One region of the Kyrpidia sp. genome, then DNA from elsewhere that is predicted to be linked to it. Evidence: riboswitches for the same ligand, from Rfam matches in the RefSeq annotation. Region 1 holds a riboswitch; each other region holds the start of a gene.
What was found. A riboswitch is a leader RNA that binds a small molecule or an ion and turns the genes downstream of it on or off. The one in region 1 is predicted to bind S-adenosylmethionine.
Positions count from the first base shown of each region.

Region 1 (5,813 bases):
CTGCCGTGACGTCGTCCAAAGCCCGGGGGAGCATGGCCGCATCCAACTCCCGGATGGTTAAATTGCCCGGCTTTTGTACAATGTCTCGAACGGTGGCCGTGACCCCGGCTCCTGGTTTCAGTTGAATGACTCCCGCCTTAGCCAATAATGCCAAGGCCCGGCCGCCGTTTGTGGCGTCGTTGGGAATGGCCACCGTCCCCCCCTGGCTTTTCAAGTCGTCCACAGATTTGATTTTCTTGGAATAAATCCCCATGGGTTCAATGTGGACTTTGGCGATCCACTGCAAGTCCGTTCCTTTTTGCTGGTTGAAATTGTCGAGATAAGGAATGTGTTGAAAATAATTGGCGTCTAGCTGTTTGTCCACCAATTGCGGGTTGAGCTGGGCGTAATCTGAAAAGGTCACGACTTCTAGCTTAATCCCTTCCTTGGCCAATGTTGGCTTGACATGTTCCAAAATCTCGGCGTGGGGGACGGCCGTCGCTCCAACTTTGATAACTTTTTCCCCGCCCCCCTGTTGGCCGGTGTCGCTGGGTGAACCCGATGTTCCGGAAGATCCGCACGCGGTTAAGGCTAGGGCCAAGGCGACGGTCAGAAACGGCAAAGCTCTTTTCAACTTTTTCACGGTGAAAGACCCCCTTTGTTTGGATACAGACCTTATGATCTAACGGCGGGTGAAACGAAGGACCAGGCGATCTCCGCCCCATTGCAGAAACTGGACAAAAACGACGAGGAGGGCGGTGGTCAGCAGCATGACACCGGTGTCGAACCGCTGATATCCGTATCGGACCGCCAGGTCCCCGAGCCCTCCGCCGCCGATGGCGCCGGCCATAGCCGAGTAGCCGATGAGGTTCACGGCGGTAATGGTGATGCCCGCCAAGAGCCCTGGCCGGGCTTCGGGAAGGAGGACCTTCCAGATGATCTGGCCGGTGCGGGCTCCCATAGCCTGGGCCGCCTCGATGACTCCCCGGTCGACTTCCCGCAGGGAAGTCTCCACGAGCCGGGCGAAAAATGGGGCCGCCGAGGCCACCAGGGGCGGGATGGCGGCGGTGACGCCGATGGATGTGCCCACCAGCAGCCGGGTGAACGGGATCATAAGGATGAGCAGGATGATGAATGGTATCGAACGAACGATATTCACCACCGCCCCTACGATCCGGTACAAACCGGGCATCGGTTTGAGGTGTCCAGGTCCCGCGACGACGAGAAAAATCCCCACGGGCCCACCCAGCAGGACCGAGAACAATACCGACAGTCCAATCATGTAGACCGTATCGAGGGATGCTTGTCCGATTTCACCCCATAGCCCCGGATCCACCTGAATTCACCTCCTTCACCCATGCCCCCCGATCCTGGAGGATTCGTATGGCTCTCTGCTTCGCCTCCTCGGGCCCCACAAGGGCCACGATGAACCGACCGTAGGGAATGGTTTTCATCCGGTCCACAGATCCCTGAAGAATTCGCACATGTACCCCGGTTTCTTCCGTCACCTCAGAAAAAACGGGCCGCAAAGCAGAATCTCCCACAAAGAGACACCGCAACAACTGTTCGTCTTGCGGCACCCCGGGGAGGTCATCGGTATCGGCACCGCCCATTTGCCGGACGAATTCGGTGGTGACTGGATGTTTCGGCCGGAGAAACACGTCCACCACACGTCCTTCCTCCACAATGCGCCCTTGGTGCAGCACGGCCACGCGGTCGCAAATCGCGGTGACGACGTGCATCTCGTGGGTGATGACCACCATTGTGAGGCCCAGGGACCGGTTGATGCTGGCGAGCAGTTCCAGGATCGAATCGGTGGTTTGGGGATCCAGGGCAGAAGTGGCCTCATCGCACAGGAGCACTTCCGGCTGAGGGGCAAGGGCCCGGGCGATCCCCACTCGTTGTTTCTGGCCGCCGCTCAGTTTGGATGGGTATTGATCCCGGAGCTCCCACAACCCCACCAGCCGGAGAAGCTCTTCCACCCGGCGGCGGCGACGTTCTTTTGGCCAGCCCGCCAGCTCTAGCGGGAACTCGATGTTTTCCGCCGCCGTGCGAGAGGACAGCAAATTAAAATGTTGAAACACCATGCCTATCTTTTGTCTCTCGGTTTGCAACTTCCGGGGGTCCAGATTTGTCAAATCCTTGCCGTTTACCGTGACCCGGCCGGAAGTAGGGCGTTCCAGGAGGTTGATGCACCTTACCAACGTGCTTTTCCCCGCCCCGCTGTGACCGATGATCCCGTAGATCGTGCCCTTTGGAATGTTTAAGTCGATGCCGTCCAGGACGCGCACGGCACGGCCGCCGATCGTAAAATCTTTGGATACTCCGTCAAGTTCAATCATCGATCAATCTCCTAGCACAAAAAATCCCTTTCGCGTCGCGAAAGGGCCCCTGAACCGGCCCTCTCATCTCCCGAAGCGCCATGGGCTTCGCAGGATTTAGCACCTGACACCCCGCTATGGTCAAGCGCGGTGTTGGTTGCCGGGCTTCATCGGGCCAGTCCCTCCGCCTGCTCTCGATAAGAGGTTGTAGTAATCTCTGCATTTCTTTGATACGATAAGGACAAGTTCGAATCTCAGTGTAATGAATGGCGATGGCGGCGTCAAGAGGGAGGGGGAAATAGTTCATTTGGACTACATCCGTTAGCTCAGGTTCACCAGGGCAAACTGGTCGGTGTCAACCTTTCTCGGTGGTGGCCGATGGGGTAGACTGTAGACGGTTACTAAGAATAATTTGCAGTGGACCTCCTAGGGGAACGGGAATGGTTGCACATGAAATGGTTCGATGCATTGAACCCTCTGTCCTCCATTTTTGACTTGATGTCCGGGGCAAGGGTTGGAAGGTCCCGGCGGGTGGCGTATCTCGCGGCGAAGATCGGGCTCGGGGCAGGCTTGGGCCTCCGGGAGGCACGAACGTTATATTTTGCCGGATTGTTGCATGACGTCGGCGCTCTCGTCGGTCCGTCCGGGGATTTCAAGCGGCGGGATCCAACCTTCGTACCGGTGGCCTCCGCACAATGGGTTCGGTCTCTGGACTTGGACCCGTGGACAGAAGTGTTTGTTGGGCAAAGTTGGGAAAACTGGGACGGTTCGGGTGTGCCTTTTGGGCTCCGCGGTCGTGAGATTTCATTGGGAGCGAGGATTGTGCGGGTGGCACGCGAGGCGGCCCAGGTAATGGACCGGGCGCCGATGGATGTCCCTTTGGCCGAGCGACTGGCCCGGGTTCGCGCAATCGGGCAGCGGGCTGGTGAGGTTTTCGATCCGGATGTGGTCCGAGTTTTTGAAGAACTGCTTGGGCACCCAGAAGTTGTCCTAGATGCGTTTGGTCCGTATTCTCCTTTTGTGTTGTTGTCAAAACGGCCTGCCGGGGACGCTCCGATGTCGTCAGAAGATGCGGTCAAGCTGGCGAGAATGTTTGGACGGTTGGCCGGCGTCTTGCGGGGGACTCCGAATCACGCGGAGCGGGTGGCAGGTTGGGCGATGAGCTTGGGGGAAGAGATGGGGCTGTCGGAGCGGGACCTCTATTCCCTCAATATTGCTGCTTATTACCACGATGTGGGATGGCTGGTGGGGAACCCAGGAGGGACGTTTGGCGGCGATGTGCAGGAGGAGCGCGAGCGGCTTCACTCCTATTACACCCAGGCTTTTTTGCAGCAAATACCCGGCCTGGAGGGTCCGGCGATATGGACCGGCCAGCATCATGAGCGGATCGATGGCACCGGGTACCCTGGAGGCCTCGCCGGCGAGATGCTGAGTCTGCCTTCTCGAATCCTTCAGGTGGCTGAATTTCTCGTTGACCAAGAAATGGCCCTTCAGGGGAAGGAAGGAGCCGGGGTCAAGAGGCGGTTGGCGCGCCTCCTGCACGCCGAGGAGCTAGCCGGCCGTTTGGACGGGCCGGTGTGTCGGGCGGCCATGAAAAGGGTGTCTCACGATCCTGAGCCAGCCAGCCGGGATCAGGAACACTTCTATCATCTGTCGAGCGAGGTGTCAGAGATGAAAAAGGTTTTGTTTGCCACGGACGGTTCTGAGGCGTCTAAGAAAGCGGAACAGATGGTGGCGGATATCTTGTCGAAGTGGACGGAGGCAGAGGTGACGGTCCTCTACGTGTCCCAGACAGTGCCCTACTACTATGAAGCCACTCCGGACCTCTTGGCCAATTTGTCCCAGTACGAAGAGTCCTGGGCGAAGCAGATTGAAGAGACCGTGATGAACACTTTTAAAGACTACAAGGATCGGGTGCGCTTCAAGCATCTGGTCGGACATCCGGCAACGGCGATTTGTGATGTTGCGGACGAGGAGAACGTCGATCTCATTGTGGTGGGGACCCACGGCCGGGGTGCTATTGACCGGGTTCTTCTTGGCAGTGTGAGCCACGGTGTGTTAAATCGGGCCAAACATTCGGTGTTGGTGGTTCGCTAATCCCACGAGGGCGCGGGGGCGGACGTTTTGAGTCTGCCCCCGCTACTCGTCTGAGGGGGGAGTGTCCGGTGGGCGGATGCCCTGGCGAATGGCGTAAGCGGCAGCCTGGACGCGATTCGTCAGATGGAGTTTGCTGAGGATGTTCTGGATATGATTGCGCACGGTGTGTTCACTGATGAACAACTGTTTAGCAATCTCCCGGTTGGAGGCCCCGGTGCTCAAATATCCCAGGACTTGGAGTTCCCGGCCTGTCAAGGGGTCAAGGACTTCCTCAGGGGTAGCTTCCTTGTGGAGTTCTGCCATGATCCGGGCGGCGAGCAGACCCGGGATCACCGCTTCCCCCGCCGCGACTTTCTGGATGCTGGAGATCAATTCGTCGGGATCGACGTTTTTCAACAGGTATCCGTTGGCTCCCGCTCGGATGGCTTCAAAAAGATCGTCGTCCTCCTCGGAAACGGTGAGGATCAAGATGCGCACCTGGGGGTCCATGGCTCGCAGCCTCCGCACGGCCTCCAGTCCGCCCATCACCGGCATACGAATGTCCATCAGGACGAGGTCGGGATGCAGTTCGGCATAAAGTTCCACCGCTTGTTTTCCGTTTGAAGCTTCTCCGACCACCGAAAGATCTTCGGCAGTTTCGAGGATTGTTCTCACCCCCCGGCGAAACAGAGCGTGATCGTCGACAAGGAGCACACTCACCGGCATCTTTCGTTCCCCTCTTCCTCTGGCGTCTCGGGACGGGATCCTGATCCCCGGGCCGGCATCGGCGCCACAGCGGCCCCGATTAACCGGCTTGCTTGACAGCGTCTTCATGGGATATGTCCTGGAACCAATGCAGCTCAACCCGGGTCCCCGTCGGGTTCCGGCGGGAAATGGTCAAGATTCCACCCAGGGATTGGGCTCGCTCCCGCATGGCCTTCAGGCCAAAGTGACGACCGGCATTCTCATGATCCGCCCATCCCTGATTGAAACGATGAAGGACGTCCTCGGGGATTCCGCACCCGTTATCTTCGATGATGACGCTAAATTGCTGACGGTAGGGCCCCACCGGACAGGCACCGAGGGTCATCCACACTTTCGTGGCCCCGCTGTGCTTGCGGACATTTGCCAGGGCTTCCTGTACGATTTTGGTCACCTGATCGCCAATATAAGGGTCGCAGGTGTCCGGAAATTCGAGCATCGCAACTTCGACGGGGATCCCGGACCGCTGCTGGAATTCGGCCAGCCATTTGGACAAAAAATGTTTCAGATCCTTTCCCGCGTGAATGGTGAGGTCATAAAGCACGTGCCGCAATTCCACAAAACTGTCGTGGACCACTTCGGTGACATCCCGGAGTTTATCCTGGGCTTCTGCGACCCGACCCTGGGCGAGCAGCGACTGGACCAGTTTGAGCTGCATATGAGAGTAGGCGATAT
Region 1 covers NZ_JAILZZ010000020.1:6,448-12,260, reverse strand. The annotation lists gene K6T64_RS08885 (MetQ/NlpA family ABC transporter substrate-binding protein) at 1-622, opposite strand, end outside; gene K6T64_RS08880 (methionine ABC transporter permease) at 662-1,315, opposite strand; gene K6T64_RS08875 (methionine ABC transporter ATP-binding protein) at 1,293-2,321, opposite strand; SAM riboswitch class I at 2,382-2,504, opposite strand; gene K6T64_RS08870 (universal stress protein) at 2,751-4,397, shown strand; gene K6T64_RS08865 (response regulator) at 4,440-5,102, opposite strand; gene K6T64_RS08860 (sensor histidine kinase) at 5,182-5,813, opposite strand, start outside.

Region 2 (5,813 bases), on a different contig from region 1:
CCGTCTCCCAGGTGAAAGGTATCCAGGACTACCCGGTCCGCCGCCTCGGCCAGCAGCCGGGCCAGCCGGTCCGGGTTCATGGGCAAAGCCGGGGACACCGCCGCTTGAGTGGGCACGCCGGCCCTCCGCAATCGCGCCAGGGCCCGAAGGCGCCCGGAGACCGGCGGCGAGGTCGGGGTGAGCAGGCGGCGGACCTGCTCGTCATCGGTCTCCACGGTGAGACTGACCCGCACTTTGTTGCCCAGGGCTCGCAGGAGATCCACATCCCGGAGGACCATGGGGGAACGGGTTTGAACCACCAGTTGGTCGACGCCCCCTTCTTCCGCGATCACCCGAAGCAGCTCCCGGGTGATCTTCCATCGCCCTTCCACTGGCTGATAGGGGTCTGTGGAGGAGCCCAGGAAGATTCTGAGTGTCTCTCCCCGATCCCGGCTGCGCCGCAGTTCCCGGCGGAGGCGTTCCGGGGCACCCTCTTTGACCGTCACCCAGGTCCCCCAGGGTTTTGGATGGAGTAAAGCCACCGGCAGGCGCCGCACGTAACAGTAGGGGCAACCGACGGTGTCCCGGCCGAGGTTGTCCACCGGTCGGCCAAAGGCGCACCCGATGTACGGGTTCAACGAATGGGTGAATCCTGTCAGATACCCCGTGGCCGGTTGCAACATCCGCCCGGCCGTCTTTTTCTCCACATGAACCTCGGCCAACCCCCGTCCCCCCTCGCCATCGACTATTTTGCCGAATGTAAAAAAAGACGTCAAAAAACGTCGAAATCTGTTTTCGCCGTGGCAGTCCGGTCCGACCTTTTGGTATGATAAAGGCCGAGGTGACCACGATGCGCGTATTTTCCGGGATGCAGCCCAGCGGCACGCCCACCCTGGGCAATTACCTCGGCGCCCTGCGCCATTTTGTCGACATCCAAGATGAAGCCGAATGTTTTTACTGCGTGGTGGACCTCCATGCCGTTACGGTCCCCCAGGAACCTGCCGCATTGCACCGGCAGACGAGACAACTCAGCGCTCTGTATCTGGCGGCGGGGATCGATCCTCGTCGGTCGGTCCTTTTCCTTCAATCCCACGTCCCCGCCCACTCCCAGTTGGGGTGGCTGATGGAGTGCCTGGTGCATTACGGCGAGCTCGGGCGCATGACCCAGTTCAAAGAGAAATCTGAGGGCAAGGAAGGCGTGAGCGCCGGCCTGTTTACATATCCTGCCCTTATGGCGGCGGACATTTTGTTGTATCAGGCCACCCATGTCCCGGTGGGGGAAGACCAAAAACAACACCTGGAATTGACCCGGGATCTGGCCGAGCGGTTCAACAAGCGGTACGGGGATACGTTTGTCATCCCGGAGCCCTTGATCCCCAAAGTGGGAAGTCGGATCATGTCCCTGGACGACCCGACGAAAAAGATGAGCAAGAGCAGCGCCAACCCTGGGAGCTACATTTCCCTGCTGGACAGCCCCGACGACATCCGGAAAAAGATCCGCCGGGCGGTGACCGACTCCGAGGCGGAAGTGCGCTTCGATCCCCAGCGGAAACCGGCCGTCAGCAACTTGCTCACCATTTATTCATCATGCACGGACAAAACGATCCCCGAACTGGAGAAACAGTATTCCGGGGTGGGATATGGACCTTTTAAGCAAGATCTGGCCGAAGCGGTGGTGGCCCGGCTGGAGCCGCTGCAAGAGCGGTATAGAGAGCTGGTCGACAGTGAGGAGCTGGACCGCATTCTCGCCGAGGGGGCGGCCAAAGCCAAGGCTGTGGCGGAACCGAATCTGCACCTGGTCTTCGAACGGATGGGATTTCTGTTGCCCCGTTGAAAACTGGGAACCCGCTCGGGGTTGCAGGGCCGTCGGGCGGGATGGAGCGGAGCGTCGAGCCCTTCCGCACCGCTCCATCCGGGCTGGTGCCTTTTAAATCGCAGCACGGCGAAGATCGGTGTCGATATCCAGGATCTCGTACACCGCCCGCAGGTCCCCGATGGGAAAGAGATGGGCGCCGGCCGCGAACTCCCTCAGTCCCCCGTACAACTCCCGGCAGAGGGCGATCCCCGCAGCCCGGCCGCCTTCTTCCACTTTCTGAATCACGTCTTCCCCCACCCGCACCCCGGGTACCTTCTCGTTAAAATAGCGGGCTTGGCGGGCGGACTTGAGCGGCAGAAGTCCGAACAGGATGTGGACCGGCAGGTGGCGGGTGCGCTCCCAGAAACGCAAGGCCGTCTCGATATCGAACACCGGCTGGGTCTGGACGAAGCGAACCCCGGCTTCCACCTTGGCCGCCAATTTGGCCACTTCGGCGTCCAAATCTTCCGCCCCGGGATTGGCCACCCCGCCGATCAAGAACCGGGTCGGGCCGCTCAGTTCGTGGCCGGTCAAGTCGTAGCCTTGGTTCAGTCGTTCAGCCAGCCGGGCCAAACCGATGGAATCGGTCTCAAACACCCCTTTGACCTCAGGATGATCCCCCCGGCTGGGAGAATCCCCGGTCAAGGTGAGGATGTTCCTCACCCCCAGGGCCGCCGCACCCAACAATTCGCTCTGAAGGCCGAGCAGGTTGCGGTCCCGACAGGTCAGGTGAAAAATCGCTTCAAGGCCCAGATCCTCCTGGACAATGTGAGCCAGGGCGATGGGGCTCATCCGCAGGGTGGCCATGGGACTGTCCGCGATATTCACCGCATCCACCTTGCCCCGGAGGAATTTGGCCGCTTCCATGGTGGGCAAGGGATCCGCCCCCTTGGGCGGCTCCAACTCCACCGTGGTCACAAACTTGCCGAGGGCTAACTTTTCCCGTAAACCGTGCACATTGTACATCCCCAGATCCCCCCACTCCGCGCGGCTTCCTCGCCTCCATCCCCTAAACCCACCAAAAAACCCCTTTCCGGTGGAAAGAGGTCGGACTGTTGTCCCCCTCTCTCATCTTCCGGGGTCTCCCCGCAGGAATTGGCACCGTGCCGGTGTTCCGACCGGTTGCCGCGGCATCATCGGGCCCGTCCCTCCGCCAACTCTGGATAAGAGTAAGGATCCATCGCGAGTATTCGGTTTAAAATTACCTTCACCTTACGTGAATTTCTCAGCCGTGTCAAGGGGCCGCATTTGGCACATCCGCGGGAGTTCCATTCGGCATTTCCAAGAACTCGGCGTGGTCTGAAGGGTTTTGGTGGTTTACCCACACCCTTCTCTTATGTTAGCCTAACCGTGTCGAGCTAGCCAAGCCATCATATCTCCCCTGTTCCGCATTTTACCCATGCGATACGACATTGGAGAGAGTGAAGGCGAGTCTGTCAGAAAGAGGTAGCAGAAATGAAGCGTTCAAAAATCTTCCACCTCAGCATTGTTTTTCTTTTGTCATCCACTTTTCTTGTGGCCTGTGGTTCCTCTTCCTCCTATCAGGGCGATATCCTGGAAACTACAGCCTCTGCTGAAGTATTGCCGACCTTTTTAAACAACCAGCAGGAAGCGGTCCGCCAAATCTATGCAGCCGCCGGCAAATCCACCGAACTGTTGCAATGGATCCCATGCTATTGCGGATGTGGGGAAAGCGCGGGGCATAAAAGCAACAGGGACTGCTTCATCCGCGCTGTCAATCCGGACGGGTCGGTGGTTTGGAATAGCCACGGTGCCGGGTGCGGCGTCTGTTTGGAAATCGCAGCTCAGTCCATAGGGCTGTGGAGAGATGGCAAAGGGGCGAAGGACATTCGGGCTTTTATTGAGGAGAAGTACAAAGAAGGGTACGCTCTGCCGACTCCAACCCCTCAGCCTTCCTAATCCTTCGGGCGACCGGCCCTTCTCCCCAGAAGGCGCCAGGATACCCAAAGAGTGTGACGATGAGGAGGGACTTTGGTGAACCCGGCGTATTTCATTGCCCATGGAGCCCCCACTTTGGCCATTGAAAACAACCCATACACACAGCTTCTGCAAAGCGTTGCTTCCCGTTTTCCAAAACCCAAGGCGGTGCTCCTATTCACCGCCCACTGGGAATCTCCCGTGCAGCTCATTGGCGCCCCCGAGCAATTCGGGATGATCTACGATTTTTTCGGATTTCCCGATGACCTTTATCGGATTGTCTACCCCGCCCAAGGAGCGCCGGAAGTGGCCGAAGAAGCTCGAGCCCTTCTTGACGAGGCTGGTATTCCAGCCAAAATCGATCAAAGCCGCGGGCTCGATCACGGCGCCTGGGTGGTGCTTCGCCTCCTGTTCCCCCATGCGGACGTGCCCGTGGCGACCCTGTCCGTCAATCCCGCCCTACCCCCGGAAAAGCAGTACGCCATCGGCCGGGCCCTCGCTCCCCTTCGTCGGGACGCGCTGATCCTAGGCAGCGGTGGGACGGTGCACAATCTGTGGTCTCTCGATTGGAGCCGAGAACAAGACGGACTGCCGGCAGACTGGGCGCAGAGCTTTGACGACTGGCTACGAGATCGGATCGAGAATTGGGACACCCGAGCACTTTTTCGCTATAAGTCCGAGGCCCCTTATGCCCACATGGCCGTTCCGCGAAACGAACATTTTGTTCCTCTCCTGATCGCCATGGGTTCGGCCGACGGGGACCGCGCGGCCCGGCGATTATGCCAGTATTACCAATATGGGTCCTTGAGCCTCAGTTGTTGGGAGTTCGGCACCAGCGGAATGTGAGGGACGAAAAAAGACGAGAAGGGTGGTGAAATCTACTCACCACCCCGTCACCGATCGTCTCCCATCTCCCTTTGGAGCACCTCGGCGTCCTTGTTTCGACAGCTTCGTTAAATGCGATCCAAAATCAAGCCGTGGGTGTCGCGCGAGTTCCGGAAGAGCCCCCTTGGGAGAACTCACCGCCGTGGGGCAGTTGTTCCGGATACCCCGATGCGCCGTGTTCACTGACATCCAGGCCGATGATCTCCTCTTCCCGGCTGATCCGAAGACCAACGGTGGCCTTGATCGCATAGAGAATGATGAACGACACCACGAACACATACACCCCGGCCGCCAGTACCCCGGCCGCCTGCACGCCAAGCTGGTGCAGCCCGCCGCCGTAGAACAGGCCCGGCGCGCCGACGCCCACAGATTTCACCAAATCCGGAGATGCAAAAAACCCCGTGGACAAAGTCCCCCAGATCCCGGCCACACCGTGAACCGAAAAGGCTCCCACCGGATCGTCCACCCGGGCTACCCTCTCAAAAAACTGCACCGAGAGGACCATGACCACCCCGGCCACCGCCCCGATGACCACTGCCGCCCAGGGCTCCACAAACGCGCAACTCGCCGTGATGGCCACCAAAGCAGCTAGGACCCCGTTGAGCATCATTGGAATGTCCGGCTTACCGAGAACGGCCCACGCGGTCAACAACGCCGCCACGCCCCCGGCTGCCGCCGCCAGATTGGTCGTCATAGCGATATACGCAAAAGAAACGTTCAATGCCGACAAGGTGCTGCCGGGGTTGAACCCGAACCAGCCGAACCACAGGATGATGACGCCGAGGACGGAGTATACGGTATTGTGCCCGGGCAGGGAATGAACGCTGCCATCCTTGCCGTATTTGCCGATGCGCGGACCGAGCAGCATCGCCCCCACCAGAGCCGCGACTCCGCCTTGAAGATGGACCACCGTCGATCCGGCAAAATCCTGCATCCCGAGACCGGACAGCCAGCCGCCGCCCCAAATCCAGTGCGCCACAACGGGATAGATGAGGGCTGAAAACAAAATCCCGAAAATGAAGTACACGATCAGTTTAGCCCGTTCGGCGATGCCGCCCCAAAAGATAGCCAGTGATACCCCTGCGAACACGACTTCAAACATGTACTTGGCGCCAAGGGGGACGTCGCTGTAAGACAACGAACCGAAAACTTGATT
Region 2 covers NZ_JAILZZ010000009.1:12,449-18,261, reverse strand. The annotation lists gene K6T64_RS05470 (radical SAM protein) at 1-701, opposite strand, end outside; gene trpS (tryptophan--tRNA ligase) at 830-1,813, shown strand; gene K6T64_RS05460 (methylenetetrahydrofolate reductase) at 1,907-2,800, opposite strand; SAM riboswitch class I at 2,900-3,004, opposite strand; gene K6T64_RS05455 (PCYCGC motif-containing (lipo)protein) at 3,290-3,754, shown strand; gene K6T64_RS05450 (DODA-type extradiol aromatic ring-opening family dioxygenase) at 3,830-4,618, shown strand; gene K6T64_RS05445 (ammonium transporter) at 4,743-5,813, opposite strand, start outside.
Region 2: linked by a shared signal. The riboswitch ahead of K6T64_RS05460 (methylenetetrahydrofolate reductase) and the one ahead of K6T64_RS08875 (methionine ABC transporter ATP-binding protein) in region 1 are both predicted to bind S-adenosylmethionine.

Region 3 (5,813 bases), on a different contig from region 1:
CGACGGTATTTACTTGTCCGGGGACGGCGCCCACAAGGACGAAGATGGATATGTCTGGGTTCTCGGTCGAATGGATGATGTGATCAACGTATCCGGGCACCGAATTGGGACCATGGAGGCGGAAAGCGCCCTAGTGGATCATCCCGCAGTGGCCGAGGCGGCGGTGATCGGAAGGGCTCATGAGATCAAGGGGCAGGCCATTACCGCCTTTGTAACGTTGAAAGAAGGGGTAGAATCCGATCCCGCCTTGGTCGATGAGCTGAAACAACATGTCGTCGAAAAGATCGGGGCACTGGCCCGGCCCGAGGAGATCGTGTTTGCGCCGGAGTTGCCGAAAACCCGCAGTGGCAAGATCATGCGGCGCCTTCTTCGGGATGTGGCCGAGGGCCGCGTATTGGGGGACACCACAACCTTGGCGGATCCCGGGGTCATGGAAGACTTGAAAGCGCGCTACGCAGAAAAAGAAGAGTAATATATTCAAGCCACAGCGGGGACACCGCCGCGACCGGTGAGATCGCGGCTGGTCACAGATGACAGAGGGGGTATGATGCTATGGCGAGCGAAGTGAAGATCACGGGGATTTCGGACCCGGGGCCGCTGGGGCTGGCGGCTTTTGCCCTGACCACTTTTGTGCTCAGTTCCATCAATGCCGGGCTATTCCCGGAAGCGGTACTCGGGACGTTTCTCCCCTTGGCGTTGTTTTATGGGGGACTGGCGCAATTGTTGGCCGGCATGTGGGAGTTTCGGACGGGCAACACCTTTGGAGCGACAGCCTTTTCTTCCTACGGGGCTTTTTGGATGTCCCTGGGGACCTTTGTCTACCTACAGTTAAAAGGGGTGCTGGATTTTAAGGTCGACGCAGGTGTCGCATTGGGACTTTTCCTTCTCGCCTGGACGATTTTCACGTTTTATATGTGGATCGGGTCTTTTCGAACCAACAAGGCGCTCATCACCGTGTTTACGCTCTTGTTCCTCACCTTTGTCCTGCTGACCGTCGGCGCTTTCGGTTCTGTGGGGGCAACCCATGTCGGCGGATGGCTGGGGATTCTGACGGCGGTGGTTGCCTGGTACACCTCCGCGGCGGGAGTCATCAACAGCACCTTCGGCCGGACGGTTTTGTCGGTGGGGGCAAAACCTCCTGGGCGGCAGGTTTCCCCGGGTTCCCCCGCGGCCAGCGCCTGACGGGCTGCCGCCCGGCCGCCCATGGGGTGAAGGGGAGATGAATCGACGATCGCCCGGGAGAATCGGGCGGGTCTGGGGACCGGTTTGGCGGGACCCGGGCCCGCCTTTTCAAGCCTATACACAATCCGGGAATCTATGATATACTTTGTGGCGAACTCAATGACGCACTCTCGATGCCCGAACGGGGGTAGAGGCGCGAGGTCCAAGAGTACCGGCGGGGAGGCGAAGGGGCCGACGATCCGCCCGGGAAAGGGGATTTCGCCGAAGCGTCGGCGGCGGCCCTCAAGGCGCCGGCGCTGGGCCCGGATCGAAAAGGTCCGGGACTGTCACAAGGGGTTCCCTTGTGGAGTGCTACTGCGTGGGAGAGAGGTTGCGATTCCGTGTGAGTATGAACAGCGGTAGATCGGGCCTGTCTACGGCTGTTTTTTTGTGTCTGTTCCGCCGCCGGCCGCCGGCGGGGCCGGCGCACGCGGCGAGGAGGAGAGAAATGTGGCGCGAATCGTGATGAAGTTCGGGGGCAGTTCCGTGGCGACGGCGGAGCGCATGGTAAAGGTGGCGCAAAGGGTTGCGAAAACCAGGGCCGAAGGTCATCAGGTGGCGGTGGTGGTCTCGGCGATGGGCGATACCACCGATGATCTCATCGCCCTGGCCAAGCAGGTGAATGAGCGGCCGCCAGCCCGGGAGTTGGACATGCTCCTGAGCACCGGGGAGCAGGTGTCCATCGCCGTGTTGACCATGGCTCTCCAAGGGCTCGGCGTACCGGCGACGTCTTTGACCGGAGGCCAGGCCGGGTTCCGGGTAGAGCAGGTATTCGGGAAGGCTCGGATCTTGGAGGTGAGGCCCGATCGTGTCGACGCCCTGCTTCGCGACGGCCATGTTGCTGTGGTGGCAGGTTTTCAGGGCGTGACCGACGATGGGGAGATCGCCACGTTGGGCCGGGGCGGCTCGGACACCACCGCCGTGGCCCTGGCGGCCGCTTTGAAGGCGGATGTCTGTGAGATCTACACGGACGTGGACGGCGTGTACACGACAGATCCCCGTATTGTCAAGGAAGCCGCCAAGATCCCGGAAATCTCCTATGACGAGATGCTGGAGTTGGCGAACCTCGGCGCGGTGGTGCTGCACCCCCGGGCAGTGGAATATGCCAAATTGTATCGGGTGCCTTTGGTGGTGCGCTCCAGTTTTCATGACGGACCCGGGACATGGGTGAAGGAGGATGCGAACGTGGAACAAGGACAGGTGGTCCGGGGCATTGCTCATGATCTCAACGTCGCCAAGGTGTCGCTGGTGGGGGTCCCCAATCGGCGGGATAGTCTAGGTAGAGTTTTTCACGCCCTGGCGGAGGAAAACGTGAACGTGGACATTATCGTTCAGAGCATCGTGCATAACGATGTCCATGATATTTCCTTTACTGTCTGTCGGGACGACCTTCCTGTGACCCTTCGGGTATTGGAAGATCTGCGGGTGGAGCTGGGAGCTGGAGAGATTGTGGCGGAAGAAGAATTGGCAAAGATCTCCATCGTCGGCGCAGGCATGATTAGCAACCCCGGCGTGGCGGCCCGGATGTTCGACGCGCTGATTGAAGCGGGGCTGTCCATCCGGATGGTCAGCACCTCGGAGATCAAAGTGTCTTGTGTCGTCGACGCCAGGGATGTCAAACGAGCGGTACAAGTGTTGCACCAGACCTTCGAATTGTCCGCCTCAGCTGAAGAGAAGGTCAATCCGGTCAAAGCATAAGTCGATGCGGCCCTCGTTAGCGGGGGCCGCTCCAGGTGATTTGCTCCACGCGCTCGATGGTCAAAAACCCCTGAAAGGACAGGTGGTCTAAGGCGTTCAGATAGCGCCGGATCACCGATTCCTCATCCACGAATTCAACAATGAGCGGCAAAGCCGATTCGGTTTCAAAATAACGCCAGCTCCTCTGCACGCCGCTACGGCCGAATCCTTCCAAGCCACGGTATAGCGTGGCGCCTGCCAGGCCTGTGGAACGGGCCAACTCCATCAATACCCGGGCCGTCGGACGACCGTGAATCCGGTCGCGTTCCGTGCAGTAGATCCGAAGCCGGAGGCGGGATTCGGCATCCCACATGGCGGGTCCCTCCAGCTGCCCCGCGGGGCGCAGATGTCGATGGTAATGTATGTCGGCCAAGGCCGGACATTGACGGCTGGCGCCCAGGGCTGTCAGCGGATCGCTTGGTTACGGGAGATTTTCTCCGGGGCTTCTCCGCCAGGTTGACAGGCGATTTTGACCCGTGGTACACTCAACCTCAAAGCTTACAAACAACAATTGAATCGTTCGGAGAACTCTTATCGAGAGTGGTGGAGGGACTGGCCCGATGAAACCCGGCAACCACCGCCAGAAGGCGGAGAGGTGCCAATTCCTGCAGGACCTGGGTGGATCCTGAGAGATAAGAGGTGGACACTGCCCTTGCAAGCCCCCTCTTCTCGCAGAGGGGGCTTTTCAGTTGTGGCGTGTCAGGAAGGGAGTGAGGGCGATGGGTCATGCCTTCGGGGTCAAAGGTGTGGTAAAAGTCGGACCCGTAACCCTGGACAGCGGGCGGGTCCTGGACGAGGTGGACATCGCCTACGAAGCTTATGGAGACCCGGAGAACGCCCGGGATCGAACGATCCTGGTGTGTCACGCTCTGACCGGAGACGCGCACGCCGGGAATTTGGACGGGCAGCCCGGATGGTGGGACGGGCTGATCGGTCCGGGACGAGTCCTGGATACGGATCGTTTTTATATCGTCTGTTCGAATGTGCTCGGGGGGTGTGCGGGGTCGACGGGGCCGGCGTCCCCGGGTCCGGATGGGCGCCCGTGGGGTCTGCGATTCCCTCCCATTACCATCCGGGACATGGTGGAAGCCCAGAGGTTGTGGCTGGAGAAGCTTGGCATCACTCATCTCTACGCGGTGATCGGGGGTTCCATGGGCGGGATGCAGGCCTTGGAATGGGCGGTGACCTACCCCGACCGGGTTGAGCGGTGTATTCCCATCGCCACCAGTGCTCGACTGTCTGCCATGGCGATTGCGTACAACGACGTCATGCGCTTGGCGATCATGAATGACCCGGCGTGGAACGGCGGGGATTACTATAATGGGGAAAAACCTGCGGCGGGTTTGGCCCTCGCCCGGATGGTGGGCATGATCACCTATCGCGGGCCCCAGTTGTATAACGCCCGGTTTGGCCGGAGCGTGGTAGGGCGGGAAGAAGAGGACGGGCCGGTGGATTTTGAGGCGAGATTTCAAGTGGAAAGTTATCTTCGATACCAAGGTGAAAAACTGGTGCGGCGGTTTGACGCCAATTCGTACCTATACTTGATCAAGGCTATGGACTTACATGATATCGGCCGGGGCCGGGGCGGGGTGGCCGCCGCCTATGCCCGGACGGAGGCGGAATTTCTCTGCATCGGGATCGATTCGGATATCTTGTATCCCGCTGCGGAACAGATCGAAATCGCCGAAGGACTTGCGGCGACCGGTAAAAGGGTGGAGTATCGCGAGATTCGCTCGGTGTACGGTCACGACGCATTTTTAGTGGAATTTCAACAGATGTCTGCGGCCCTCAGCGAGTTCCTGAACCCGGCGGCACGATCGGTATATGCCCCGGAGGGGTGAACCAGGTGCACGTCCCGACCGGGCGCCCCCGTCCCCATCCGGGGGCTTTCGTTTCTGTACAACGTCTCGTGCTGGGGTGTTGTATCCGCAACGCAATATGAAAAACGTGAATTCCCTGACCTGTATCCACAGATGATCCCCTCCTGTTCGCCTTCGTGGACGGCCTCGTTTCCTTGACATGCCCACCGGGAAACTTTAAAATTTCTTTGTACGTTGAGCCGCGGCGACGACGTTTCGGGCATGCTATCGATATGGGTTCGGGGTGAGCGGGCAATCACCTAGGATTGCCTTCCTTTTATGCTGTTTTGAGGCCAACAGAAGGAGGAACGATTTGCGGTGTCACAGGACAAGAGGGAGTTTATTTTTCGGCGGCTACATACCTTGGCGGGTGTGGTGCCGGTGGGTCTCTTCCTGATTGAGCATTTGTTCACAAATGCCAGCGCCATTAACGGCCCCCAGGCGTTTAACGACGCTGTCGCCTTTATTCAGAATCTCCCGTTTCTGACGTTGATTGAGTTTATCTTCATTTTTATCCCCCTCTTGTACCACGGGGTGTACGGATTGTATGTGGCCTTTACCTCCGGGTACAACGTGGGACGCTACGGCTGGTTTCGGAATTGGATGTTCGTCCTCCAGCGCGTAACCGGAGTGATCACCTTCATTTTTATTGTTTTCCACCTCTGGACAACGCGGTTCAGCGGGAATGCCCCCAGCTTTGACCTCGTCCATCGCATTGTCGCCAATCCAGTGACCTTCTGGTTCATGGTGATCGGTGTGGTCGCCGCGGTATTTCACCTCAGTAATGGCTTGTGGTCGTTTTGCATTCACTGGGGCATCACGGTGGGGCCGCGTTCCCAACGGGTTTTCGCTTACGTGTTCGGAGTCTTTTTCCTCGTTTTGAGCTATGTCGGCATCAGCGCACTAGTCGCATTCACCCACGGGGCGGCGTGAGGAGGAATCGGGCATGGGTCAGCAGAAAGTGATCGTCGTCGGCGGCGGCTTGGCCGGTCTTAT
Region 3 covers NZ_JAILZZ010000009.1:26,781-32,593, forward strand. The annotation lists gene acs (acetate--CoA ligase) at 1-472, shown strand, start outside; gene K6T64_RS05505 (acetate uptake transporter) at 553-1,182, shown strand; lysine riboswitch at 1,363-1,544, shown strand; gene K6T64_RS05510 (aspartate kinase) at 1,672-2,919, shown strand; gene K6T64_RS05515 (DUF190 domain-containing protein) at 2,936-3,271, opposite strand; SAM riboswitch class I at 3,487-3,597, shown strand; gene metX (homoserine O-acetyltransferase MetX) at 3,648-4,799, shown strand; gene K6T64_RS05525 (succinate dehydrogenase cytochrome b558 subunit) at 5,136-5,750, shown strand; gene sdhA (succinate dehydrogenase flavoprotein subunit) at 5,764-5,813, shown strand, end outside.
Region 3: linked by a shared signal. The riboswitch ahead of metX (homoserine O-acetyltransferase MetX) and the one ahead of K6T64_RS08875 (methionine ABC transporter ATP-binding protein) in region 1 are both predicted to bind S-adenosylmethionine.